One region of the Arthrobacter sp. TJ-238 genome, then DNA from elsewhere that is predicted to be linked to it. Evidence: predicted binding sites of a transcription regulator. Region 1 holds the regulator's gene; the other holds the start of a gene.
What was found. Region 1 encodes HrcA, which represses chaperone genes, less so after heat shock. Its sites were predicted from a motif close to TTNGCACTCGNNNNNNNCGAGTGCNAA; they were not measured.
Positions count from the first base shown of each region.

Region 2: the regulator HrcA is predicted to act here: its motif matches at 1,089-1,115, upstream of groL (chaperonin GroEL).

Region 1 covers NZ_JBZCNH010000006.1:308,511-314,996, forward strand. The annotation lists gene lepA (translation elongation factor 4) at 1-469, shown strand, start outside; gene hemW (radical SAM family heme chaperone HemW) at 500-1,729, shown strand; gene AC4D2O_RS14955 (DUF4870 domain-containing protein) at 1,737-2,153, opposite strand; gene AC4D2O_RS14960 (DUF3097 family protein) at 2,233-3,084, opposite strand; gene hrcA (heat-inducible transcriptional repressor HrcA) at 3,262-4,275, shown strand; gene dnaJ (molecular chaperone DnaJ) at 4,363-5,493, shown strand; gene AC4D2O_RS14975 (16S rRNA (uracil(1498)-N(3))-methyltransferase) at 5,496-6,263, shown strand; gene AC4D2O_RS14980 (GerMN domain-containing protein) at 6,272-6,486, opposite strand, start outside.
Region 2 covers NZ_JBZCNH010000002.1:29,542-36,027, reverse strand. The annotation lists gene groL (chaperonin GroEL) at 1-931, opposite strand, end outside; gene AC4D2O_RS03515 (TM2 domain-containing protein) at 1,269-1,955, shown strand; gene AC4D2O_RS03510 (LytR C-terminal domain-containing protein) at 2,011-2,646, opposite strand; gene AC4D2O_RS03505 (DUF3263 domain-containing protein) at 2,687-2,986, opposite strand; gene AC4D2O_RS03500 (uracil-DNA glycosylase) at 3,096-3,923, shown strand; gene AC4D2O_RS03495 (threonine/serine exporter family protein) at 3,954-5,642, opposite strand; gene AC4D2O_RS03490 (lipid II:glycine glycyltransferase FemX) at 5,694-6,486, opposite strand, start outside.

The sequences.
Region 1 (6,486 bases):
GGAGATCGTCTTCGACTTCTTCGACCTCCTGAAGTCGAAGACCCGCGGCTACGGCTCCCTCGACTGGAAAGCCGACGGCGACCAGGTGGCCGACCTCGTCAAGGTGGACATCCTCCTGCAGGGCGAGCAGGTGGACGCCTTCAGTGCCATCACCCACCGGGACAAGGCCTACGCGTACGGCGTGATGATGACGGGCAAGCTGCGCGAGCTCATCCCGCGCCAGCAGTTCGAGGTGCCCATCCAGGCCGCCATCGGGGCGCGGATCATCGCGCGCGAGAGCATCAGGGCCATCCGCAAGGACGTCCTGGCAAAGTGCTACGGCGGAGACATCACCCGCAAGCGCAAGCTCCTCGAGAAGCAGAAGGAGGGCAAGAAGCGCATGAAGATGGTGGGCCGCGTCGAGGTCCCCCAGGAAGCCTTCATCGCAGCCCTGTCCTCCGACGAGTCGAAGGACAAAGCGAAGAAGTGACGCGGATCGGTTACCAGGGGACCCGCCGGCATGCCTAGCGCCCTGCCGCTCGGCCTGCCGGCACCCGACGACGGCCTCCTGCCGCCCGCGGCGGCGGACGGAGCGCTCGAGCGTGCCTTCTGCCTGTACGTGCACATCCCCTTCTGCGCCGTCCGCTGCGGCTACTGCGACTTCAACACGTACACGGCCACCGAGCTCGGCGGCGGAGCGTCGCAGGACGCCTACGCGGGATCGGTGCTCGAGGAGATCGCCCTCGGGGCCCGAGTCCTCGAGTCCTCCGGGGTACCGGCCCGCCCCCTCTCCACCGTCTTCTTCGGCGGCGGGACCCCGACGCTGCTCCCCGCCGACGACCTCGCCTCGATCCTCCGTGCGGCGCGTGCCACGTGGGGGCTGGCTCCGGACGCCGAGGTCACCACCGAGGCCAATCCCGACTCCGTCACCCCCGAATCGCTGCGGATCCTGCGCGACGCCGGGTTCACCCGGGTGTCCTTCGGCATGCAGTCGGCCGTCCCGCACGTCCTCGCGGTGCTCGACCGCACGCACTCACCCGAGCGCGTGCCGCAGGCCGTGCAGTGGGCGCGCGAGGCCGGCCTCAGCGTCAGCCTCGATCTGATCTACGGCACGCCGGGGGAGTCGCTCGAGGACTGGCGCACGTCGCTCGCCACCGCGCTGTCCTACGGTCCCGACCACATCTCCGCCTACGCCCTCATCATCGAGGACGGAACACGGCTCGCCTCGCGGATCCGGCGCGGCCAGGTGCCGCCCATCGACGACGACGACCACGCTGACAAGTACGCCCTCGCCGAGGAGATGCTCACGGCCGCCGGCCTCCACTGGTACGAGGTGAGCAACTGGGCGCGGACCCCCGCGGACGAGTGCCGGCACAATCTGGCCTACTGGCGCGGCAGCGACTGGTGGGGGGCCGGTCCGGGCGCGCACTCCCATGTCGGCGGCACCCGCTGGTGGAACGTCAAGCACCCGCGACCCTACGCGGAGGCGCTCGGTGTCGGCCGCTCACCTGCTGCGGGGCGCGAGGTGCTGTCCGCGGAGGACCGCTACGTCGAGGACGTCATGCTGCGCGTGCGGCTGCGCGAGGGGCTACCCACGGAGTCGCTGACGACGCCGGGGCGCAGGGCCGTCGCGGGGCTGATCGCCGACGGACTCGTGGACCCGGCCGCCGCGTTCGCGGGCCGCGTGGTCCTGACCCTCGACGGCAGGCTGCTCGCGGACGCCGTCGTGCGGCGACTGCTGCCGGACTGACGTCCGCTCAGCGGATCAGGCGCAGGTTCAGGGCGTACCGGTACGGCCGCCCCCGGTTGACGTGGATGCCCGCATTGACCGAGAAGATCGTGATGACGACCCAGATGAGCGCGTTGACGACGGCGAAGACGCCCCCGATGTCCGGGACGAGCGACAGGAGCCATGCCACGAGGGCCAGGGCCGTCGGCGGAAGCGTGAAGTTCAGCGCCTCCTTGGACTCCTGCGCGGTGAACGGGCCACGGTCCTTGAAGATGAGGTAGATCAGCAGGGAGGGGATGAAGCCCAGGATCCCGCCGAAGTGTGCCAGCGTGGCGTACTGCCGGTCCTCCGACGCCGTCAGGGGGAGTGCGGTGGCCGGGATCCCCTCGAACGCGGGGCGGGATTCGTTCCGGCCGTGGTGCTGGTGGTCGGCGGTGTTGGACAACTTCGATTCCTTTGGTAACTGGTGGAAACTCTCCCCCGGAGTGTGCTCCAAGGATACGTGGTGGCCCGGGCCGTCCGGCTCACGTGGTCCCGGGCGGAGCGGTCAGGAAGTCGATGACCTCCTCGACACGGCCCAGCAGCGACGGCTCCAGGTCGGCGTACGTGCTGACGCCCGCGAGGATCCGCTTCCACCCGTGCGCGACGGCGGCCTGATCGTGGTGCGGCCAGCCGAGACCGGCGAGGATGCCCGTCTTCCAGTCCTGGTGGCGCGGCACCACGGGCCAGGCGTCGAGTCCGAGAGCCGCCGGCTTCACGGCCTGCCAGACGTCCACGTAGGGGTGGCCCACGATCAGGACGTGGTCGCGGGCGCCGGGCACGGTCATGGCCTGCTGCGCGATGCGCCATTCCTTGGTCTGCGGCAGCAGGTGGTCGACGAGGATCCCGAGCCGGCGCTGCGGTCCCGGCCCGAACGCCCGCACGGCCCCCTCGAGGTCGTCGACGCCGTGCAGCGGTTCCACGACGATGCCCTCGAGCCGGAGGTCGTCGCCCCAGACCTTCTCGACCAGCTCGGCGTCGTGCTTGCCCTCGACCCAGATCCGGCTGGCGCGCGCCGTCCGCGCGCGGGCCCCGTCGACCCGGACGGAACCGGAGGCGGTGCGGGTGGAGGCCGGCGCGGCGCGCGTCACGGGCGCGACGACGTGCACGGGCGCGCCGTCCAGGAGGAATCCGTGGCCGAGCCGGAAGGTGCGCTTCTTCCCACGCCGGTCCTCGAGCACCATGACGTGCAACCCGCCGGACTTCTCGACGCGGACCACAGCACCGACGAAACCGCTCTGCACGTCCTCCAGGACCATGTCCTTCTCGACCGGGACGTCGGGCAGGGCGACCCGCCTGGGAGCCGCGATGTCCTGTGCTCCCCAGCCGTAGTCCATGCCGAGCCTGCCCTTCCGGTAAGGGCGCCGGCGGTGTGCCGCGGCCCGGGTCCCAATGCTAACAATCGCTGCGGACGTACTAGACTTGGCACTTGGGCGTGTCGAGTGCTAACCGCTCGGAACCACGCGCCCGCCGCGCTCGTGAGGGAAGGGAACAGACCCGGAGGTGACACAGGAATGAGTGAACCACGACGCCTGGAGGTGCTCCGGGCCATCGTCGAGGACTACGTCCATTCCCGGGAGCCCGTCGGCTCCAAGGCCCTCGTCGACCGCCACGGGCTGGGCGTCTCGTCCGCCACGATCCGCAACGACATGGCCGTCCTCGAGGAGGAGGGCCTCATCGCGGCCCCCCACACCAGCTCGGGCCGCATCCCCACGGACAAGGGCTACCGCCTGTTCGTCGACCGTATCTCCGAGGTGAAGCCGCTCTCGGCCCCCGAGAAGAAGGCCATCCAGACGCTCCTCGAGGGCGCGGAAGACCTCGACGACGTCATGGACCGCACCGTGCGTCTGCTCGCGCAGCTCACGAACCAGGTCGCCGTCGTGCAGTTCCCCCGGGTCGGGGGAGCGTCCGTGAGGCACATCGAGTTCGTGCTCCTCGCGCCGCAGCAGATCCTCGTGGTCCTCATCGCGAGCAACGGCACCGTGCAGCAGCGCATCGTGCGGACGCCCGCCGCGATCCAGGAGGCCGAGCTCGCGGACCTCAGGCAGCGCATCCTCTCCGCGGTGTCCGGCATGAAGCTCGCGGCGCTGCCCGCCGAGCTCGGGGTCGCCCTGTCGCAGTTGCCCCCCGCGCTGAGGGCGCACGGGGGTACGATCATCAGGGCACTCGAACAGCTCGCAGGGCTCGGCCGCGACGACCGGATCCTGCTGGCGGGCACGGCGAACCTCGCCCGCTCCACCGGCGACTTCCCCCTGAGTATCGGCCCCGTGCTCGAGGCGCTCGAAGAGCAGGTGGTGATGCTGAGGCTCCTGTCCGAGATGGAGTACGACGCCCGCGGCATCTCGGTGAGGATCGGGAGCGAGAACCCGTACGGCGGCCTGTCGGGGGCCTCCGTCGTCGCGACGGGCTACGGACCGGACGCCGGTGCGAAGCTCGGGGTCCTCGGACCCACCCGCATGGACTACCCGACGACGATGGCCGCCGTGCGCGCCGTCGCCCGCTACCTCTCGAGGATCCTCGAGGAGTAGGCGAGTGCCCTCCGGGGCAGCCAGACAATTTCCGCCGGCAACGGCGAGCAGCAGACAGCAGTCTCCAACAGGAAGTGATGTGCACGAGTGAGTAATCACTATGAGGTCCTCGGTGTGGCGCAGGGTGCGACCGGCGAGGAGATCAAGAAGGCGTACCGCAAGCTGGCGCGCAAGCTCCACCCGGACGTGAACACCGGGGAGGACGCCGCGGAGGACTTCAAGCGCGTCACGCACGCCTACGAGGTGCTCTCGGACCCCCAGAAGCGCCGGGTCTACGACACCACGGGCAACGAGAACGGCACGGACAACGGCTACGGCGCCGGCTACTCGGGCTCCGGGTTCGCGTTCCAGGACATCTTCGAGACCTTCTTCGGCGGGGGCGGCCAGCAGGCCGGCGCCCCGACCAGGACCCGCCGGGGGCAGGACGCCCTGATCAATGTGCGGATCGACCTGAAGGACGCCGTGTTCGGCGCCAACAAGAAGATCGAGGTGGACACCGCGGAGGTGTGCCCCACGTGCGACGGCAGCTGCTGCCAGCCCGGCACGTCCGTGCGCACCTGCGACATCTGCGGCGGTTCCGGCCAGGTCCAGCGCGCCGTGCGGTCCATCCTCGGCCAGGTCATGACGAGCGCGCCCTGCGGCACCTGCCAGGGCTACGGCACCGTGATCCCGAGCCCCTGCCACGAATGCAGCGGTGAGGGCCGCATCCGGGCGCGCCGCACCCTGACCATCAAGGTCCCCGCCGGCGTCGGCACGGGCACGCGCATCCAGCTCGCAGGACAGGGCGAGGCCGGCATCGCCGGCGGGCCGCAGGGCGACCTCTACGTGGAGATCCGCGTCAACACCGATTCGACCTTCCTCCGCGATGGCGACGATCTGCACGTGACCCTCAGCGTCCCCATGACGGCGGCCGCGCTCGGGACCAGCGTGCACCTCGACACCTACGACGGCGACCAGGAGCTCGTGATCAAGCCCGGGACGCAGGCCGGGGAGATCGTGACACTGCGGGGCCTCGGCGTCACGCACCTCCGCGGCCAGGGCAGGGGGGATCTCCGCGTCCACCTCAACGTCGAGACCCCGCGCAACATCGACCACCAGCAGGAGGAGCTCCTGCGCCGGCTCGCGGAACTGCGCGGCGAGGAGTACACGGACGGGCAGCTCGCCAGCAGCGGCTCCGGCGTGTTCGCTCGCCTCCGGGAGCGCCTCGGGAACCGCTGAGCATGACGAGACCCCTCTTCTTCGGGCCGGCCGACCAGGTCCGGTCGGCCGAGCCCGGTGCAGCCTTCGTCCTCGGCGGTGACGAGGGGCGCCACGCCGCGACCGTGCGCCGGCTCGTCGCGGGGGAGCGCATCGATGTCTCCGACGGCGCCGGCTACCGGATCGGTGGCGTGATCGCCGCGGTCGGGACGGGTACGGTCGAGCTCCGTGTCGAGACGGCGGGACAGGATCCGGCGCCGCGGCATCGCCTCGTGCTCGTGCAGGCCCTGGCCAAGGGCAGCCGCGACGAGCAGGCCGTCGAGGCGGCCACCGAACTCGGCGTCGACGGCGTCGTGCCCTGGCACGCGGAGCGCAGCATCGTCCGGTGGCGAGGCGACAAGGCCGAGAAGGGCCGGCAGAAGTGGGTATCGCTCGTCGGCGCGGCCGCCAAGCAGTCCCGCCGCTCGTTCGTCCCCGATGTGCACGGTGTGCTGGACACCTCCGGGCTCGCCGCCTGGGCGGCGTCGGTGGACCGGCTGGTCGTGCTCCACGAGGACGCGGGGGCCTCCCTGGCGGACCGGGTGTCGGCGCTGCGCCTCTCCGGCGGACTCGACGAGCCGTCCTCCACGGCCGTCGTCGTGGGGCCCGAGGGCGGCATCAGCGACGCCGAGCTCGGCAAGCTCCGGGACGCCGGAGCGCACACGGCTCGCCTGGGACCCCATGTCCTGCGGTCGTCGTCGGCCGGGCCGGCTGCCCTCGTCCTGCTGAACCACCTGCTCGGCCGCTGGTAGTCACCGCCCTACCTGACCACGACGCTCTTGGAGTCGTGTGCCTCCCCGTCACCCTCGGGCACGGACACCGTAATCTCGTACCGACCCGCCGGCAGCGTCACGGAGAAGGAGTAGGCACCGTCCTCCGGGGTGATGTCCACCGACCCGTCAAGGAAGAGGCCCGTGCGTCCGCCCGCCGAGCCGTCCAGGCTGCGGTCGATGCGCCACGCGACGGATTCCTCGG
Region 2 (6,486 bases), on a different contig from region 1:
TGGCGGTCTCGAGCTTGAGACCCACTTCCTCGGCGATGACCTGGCCGCCGGTGAGGATGGCGATGTCGGCGAGCTGCGCCTTGCGGCGGTCACCGAAGCCCGGAGCCTTCACGGCGACGGACTTGAAGGTGCCACGGATCTTGTTGACCACGAGGGTCGCGAGGGCTTCGCCTTCGATGTCCTCAGCGATGATCAGCAGCGGCTTGCCGGACTGCATGACCTTCTCGAGGACTGCGACGAGGTCCTTCACGTTGCTGATCTTCGAGTTGACGATCAGGATGTAGGGATCCTCGAGCACCGTCTCCTGGCGCTCGGCGTCGGTGACGAAGTAGCCCGAGATGTAGCCCTTGTCGAAGCGCATGCCCTCGGTGAGTTCCAGTTCGAGGCCGAACGTGTTCGACTCCTCGACGGTGATGACGCCTTCCTTGCCCACCTTGTCGAGGGCTTCGGCGATCAGGTCACCGATCTGCGTGTCACCGGCGGAGATGGACGCCGTGGCAGCGATCTGCTCCTTGGTCTCGATCTCCTTGGCGGAGGCGAGCAGCTCATCGGTGACGGCCTTGACGGCCTTCTCGATGCCGCGCTTCAGGCTCAGCGGGTCCGCACCGGCAGCGACGTTGCGCAGGCCTTCCTTGACGAGGGCCTGGGCGAGCACGGTGGCCGTGGTGGTGCCGTCGCCTGCGACGTCGTCCGTCTTCTTGGCGACTTCCTTGACGAGCTCGGCGCCGATCTTCTCGAACGGGTCGTCGAGTTCGATCTCCTTGGCGATGGACACGCCGTCGTTCGTGATGGTGGGGGCGCCCCACTTCTTCTCGAGCACGACGTTACGGCCACGGGGGCCGAGCGTTACCTTGACGGCATCAGCGAGGATGTTGAGGCCTCGCTCGAGGCCGCGGCGGGCCTCTTCATCAAAAGAAATGATCTTGGCCATAACGGCTTAGGTCCTTTCGGGACGGTTTCATCTGAAGCACTTGAATGCTCTGCCTGTGTGCGGTGCCCGCGACGGCCGGACGACGCCTGAACGATCTCTTTCACGTTCCGGGCGCCATCCCCACCACAGAGGTTTTCCTGCCTCTCCACCCGCAGATTTAGCAGTCTGCGCGCGTGAGTGCCAACTCAATAATTAGCACTCTCACCACGTGAGTGCAACCTGCCGCAGCCCGGGACGGCGACCTTGCGGCGGCTCGGGTAACGGCCGCGACGGGGGCGTAGCGCGGAGAGCATCGAGCGCATAGGTTGGGCGTACAACGAGCAGAAGGGGAGACACAGTGTCGTCGTCAGCAAACGGTTCGGACAGGCAGCCCGACGGGTCATCGCATGAGCACTCCGGCGCGCAGGAACGGGACGGCGGGGCTCCGGGAAGCACTCCGCAGGGAACGGGGCAGGGCCCCACCGCCGCGGAGAACGCTTCCCCGCATCGTTCGAGCGCGAGCGACGCCGACCCTTCGCCGCCGAAGCCCGTCCCCCGGCCCTACACGCCCGGGAGCGAGGACCCGTCCACGCACCGGTCACCCGCCCAGAACCCCCACGCCCAGGGGTATTCGCAGGGGCCCTACGGACAGCCCTCCCCCGCACAGGGCGGGTACAACCAGGGCGGGTACAACCAGGGCGGGTACAACCAGGCCGGGTACAACCAGGCCGGGTACAACCAGGCCGGGTACAACCAGGCCGGGTACCCGCAGGGGCAGTACGGCCAGCCGCACGCGCCCCAGAAGTCCCGCGTGGTCGCCGGAGTCCTCGGGATCCTGCTGGGCTCCCTCGGCATCCACAGGTTCTACCTCGGCTACACCACGATCGGGGTCGTCCTGGTCCTCATGTCCACCGTCGGGGTGTTCCTGACGTTCGGGCTCAGCGCCATCGCGGCGGGCATCTGGGGACTCGTCGAAGGCATCCTGATCCTGGTCGGATCCGGATCGTTCCGGACGGATGCACGCGGCATCCCGCTGAGGGACTGACAGCTTACGGGTCGACCGGCCCTGAGTGACCGGCCCGCGGGACGGGTCGGGGTACTTACTGGAACTCCGGCCCGAGCACCACGGAGATGTACGGCGAGATCCCGGGGCTGTCGGCGAGATCGCCGATGCCCAGGTCTGCCGCCACCGACTCGGCAGCGGAGCGCTGCTCCTCGCCGTTGTAGAAGACCACGGAGGTGTCGAGCGGTGCCCCCGCCCAGTTGCCGGGGAGCACCGACACCCAGCCCTCGGACGCCAGACGGGCGGCGGCCACCGAGGCGAGCCCGGGGGAACCGGTGCCGTTGAGCACGTTGACCGTCTGCGCCAGGTCGGGTTCCTCCCCGTCCGTGCCCATGGTCGAGGTCGTCTCCCGGCCTGGCGCATCGGTCGCCTCCGCGTCCGCGTCCTGTGTGGCCGATGCCGATGGAGCGTCGGACGCCTCGTCGTCCTGCGCCGCGGCCTCGCTCGGGGCGCTGGTGGGCAGCACTGCCGTCGCGCCGTCGCCGCCCCCGGTGAGGCCCAGCCGGGGAAGGAGGAAGTACGCTCCCAGACCGATCACGAGGGCAAGCACTCCCACCGTGATCTTGAGCCCCAGACCGCCCGCACGCGCCGGGATGAGCCGCTCGCGGTGGACGCCCTGGCGCGCCGAAGCCTCCGGGACCTTGTCGAACTCGTCCCGTGGGTGATCAGTCATGGATGAGGATGTCCTTCGCTCGTGGCCGTGGCGGGCTGGATCAGATGTCCGCGCCGAGGCGGCGGGCGGAGCGTGCCTTCTGACGAGTGGACCTCAGGCGCCTCAGTCGCTTCACGAGCATGGGGTCGTGAGCGAGGGCTGCCTCGGTGTCGATCAGGGCGTTGAGCACCTGGTAGTAGTGCGTCGCGGACATGTTGAACAGGTCGCGGATGGCCTGCTCCTTCGCGCCCGAATACTTCCACCACTCGCGCTCGAGGGCGAGCATGCGCTGTTCGCGGTCGCCCAGGGCCGGCTTTGGGTCCTGCCCGGAGGTGTCCGAGTGCCTCTGCGGATCGGCCATCGCGCCACCGCCTTCCATCTGCCGGCACAACTGTCATCCCATGGTAGAGGGGAATTACACCGGTGTCATTCCGGACACGGCCGTGGGAGGAGCACGCAAGAATGGGCCCATGACCCACGACGACGGAGCACTCTTCGACCTTCCCGAGACCCTTCCCCGGGACGGGACCACGCGTGGGCGCGGGCCCGGCAGGAACGCGAAACCCTCCGTCCCCTCGCCCAACGCCTCGGTCTTCCCCTTCGCGGCACCCGCGGACGTGGGCGACCTCCTGCCCGCGGACTGGGCAGCGGCCCTGAAGCCCGTGGAGCCCGTGCTCCACCAGCTCGCCGAGTCCCTCGGCGCCGACCTCGACAAGGGCGGGCGGGTGCTGCCCGAGGCCCACTCCATCCTGCGCGCCTTCACCACGCCCCTGGATCGCGTGCGGGTCGTCATCGTGGGGCAGGACCCCTACCCGACGGTGGGCCACGCCGTCGGACTCAGCTTCGCCGTCGACCCCGCCACGCGCCCCATCCCGCGCAGCCTGGCGAACATCTACCGGGAGCTCGCCTCGGACACGGGGTCCGCACCACCCGCCACGGGCGACCTGTCGGGCTGGGCCGAGCAGGGCGTCCTCCTGCTCAACCGGGTGCTGACGGTCCGCGCAGGAGAAACCGCCTCACATCGCGGGATCGGCTGGGAACTGGTGACGGACGCGGCCATCCGGGCGCTCGTGGCCAGGGGCGGACCGCTCGTGGCGATCCTGTGGGGCAAGGACGCCCTGCGCCTCAAACCGATGCTCGGCCCGACGCCCACCGTCGAATCGGCGCACCCCAGCCCGCTCTCCGCCTCCCGGGGGTTCTTCGGCTCACGACCGTTCAGCCGCGTGAACGAACTCCTGGCCCAGCAGGGCGCCGACCCGATCGACTGGTCGCACACATCGGCGGCCCCGGGTGCATAGGACAGGCCGTTCCCGACGGCCGCCGCGCAGCTAGCGCCGTCGGTTCCTCTGCCGCTCGTCGGAACTGAGCTTCCTCGTGAACGGTCGGGCCAGGTTGTCACCCAGTACCACCCCGGCCGCCACAGCGAGAACGATGGTCAGGGCGTTGAACAGGCCGAACGCGCCGTCGCTCGCCACCCCGGAGTCGATGGTGAGCATGTACATCGAGCGGAAGATGGTCAGCCCCGGGTACAGGAACAGCACGGCCGGTACGGCCACGACCAGCTGCGGGGCGCCGAGCCGGAGGGCGACGACGCGGGAGAGCGCACCGATGAGGATCGCCGCGAGGGCCGGCGCGAGCCGGTACCCCGCCCCGGCGGCCATGGCGCTGATCATCAGGAGGTAGCCCGCCACGGCGACGAGCGACGTCGGGACGACCAGCCTCACGTCCGTCTGCTCGGCGACGCAGATCATCGCCACGGCCACGAACGTGAGCAGGGCAACCACCGGCCACGGGTACTGGCTGCCCGAGGACTCGAGCACCTCGAGCTCGGGGATCCCCAGGGCCGCTCCCGCCACCAGCGCGACGGCGATACCAGCCACCAGCGCTGCGAAGATGAGGATCGCCGAGAGGAAGCGTCCCGCGGCAGTGACCGGGAAGCCGTTGATGGCGTCCTGGGTCGCGGAGACCAGCCGTCCGGTCGGCAGGAGCAGCAGGATCCCTCCCACCACCACGAGCGCCGGGGAGATCGGCACCTGCAGCCACCAGAACAGCATGGCGATCAGCGTGACCAGTGCGGACGACGTGGCGACCGAGAAGAACTCCGGCACGCGCCACTCACCGAGCTTGCGGCTCACCAGGTCGACCAGGATGCAGCTGACGAACCCGATGAGGGATCCGAGCGGGGTCCCGCCGACGAATCCGACGATGGCCGCCGAGAAGATCCCGAAGGCCGCGGTCACCATCCAGCGGGGGAAGGGCTTGGGGCGGTGGATGATCTCGTCGAGCCGCTGTGCTGCCTCGGTCCGCGAGACCCCGCCGTCGGCGATGTCGGAGACGAGCTGGTGGATGGCCGTGAGACCGGCATAGTTGTTGGTCCACGAGCGCACCACCCGCAGCACCGTCGTCGGTGTCTGGTCCTTCGCGGAGTAGTTGATCACCACCGACTGGTTGGTGATGTCCACCTCGATGTGGTCCAGTCCGAACGCAGCCGTGACGGCGATGATGCTGGTCTCGACCTCGAGGGCCCCGGCGCCGTAACGGAACATGGTCTCGGCCAGGTTGAGGGCGAAGTCGAGGGCCTTGCGCGCACTGGCATCCGGGCCGCCCACGTGGATCATCGGGTTCGCGTAGGGGCTGCCGGCCAGTCGCTCGACGATGCTCATGGCCTGGGTCGGCGGCGCCTCGCCCTGCACGAGCCGCCGGAGCACCGTGCGGGCTGCGGCATTGGGCCGGCTCGACGCCGGGACGCTCCTGGGGGTGGTGGGCAGGGCGTCCGTCGGCCGCGGCTGTCGCCGACCCGGACGCGGAACCTTCGGTTCCGTTGCGGGACGCCGTGGAGGCGTGGTGGCTTTCGGAGGTTTCCTTCCGCTGCTGCCTTGACCCGCCGTGAGCCTGCTCTTCTCGTCGTCGCTCGGATCGAAGGGACGCCGGATGACGGGCAGTGCTTCGGCGACGGGCGACGGGTTGTTGGGGGGCAAGTGGGCTTCCACCGGTTTCTCACGGTTGCCGTCTGTCATGGGAGCACCTCTTGAATCGTCCATCCAGGTGGTTCGGGCGGCCTGAGAGGCCTAGTAGAAAGGCTGCCGGTGACGGCGCCAGTGGATCTGGCGGGCTACGCGTTCACCCACCGAGTGCCACACCCGGTAGGTGCGAGGCCGGACGACGGCGTCGTAGCATCCCGCGAAGTCGGTCACCGTCTTCGTGAAGCTCGTCTTGAACATCCCGAGTCCGTACTGCGGGTGGTCCTTGTCCTTGAGCCGGCTGGCTGGAGGGGTCCCGCAGAAGTCGTACTCGCGGGCGCCGAGGCGCTTCATATCAAGGATCGCCTCCCACTGGACGAGGTGCGAGTCCCCGTACTGGTTGCGTTTCGGCAGGGAGCCGCCGTCCTTGTAGGTGGCCTTCCGGCCGTAGAGGATGACGAACGCACCGACCGAGGGCTTCCCGTCCTCGAAGACGAAATAGAAGCGTCCCATACCGGCGTCGACGAATTCCTGCCAGAAGCCGCGGTAGTACTCGTACGGCCTCGGCACGGCGGAGAGGCGGCCTTGCTGGGCCTGGCCGATCAGCGCGTACATGGTCCTGTACGTCTCCTCGGTCGGATCGACACGCTGCGCCTGGACGCCGTCACGCAGAGCCCGACGCACGGCGTTCCGCCCGCGCGAGGAGAGGTTCCGCAGGAGCTGGTTCTCGTCCGGGGTGAGATCCAGGATCGCGGTGCTGTCATTGGCCTGGATGTTGAACGTCTTGACGAGCCCGGCGCCCGTGAAGAGGGCACGCAGCTCGTCGGTGTCGGGGAAGTCGGGTTCGATCTTCACCGCGAACACTCGGCCCGGCCGGGTCCGGGCATAGGCGACCACGGCG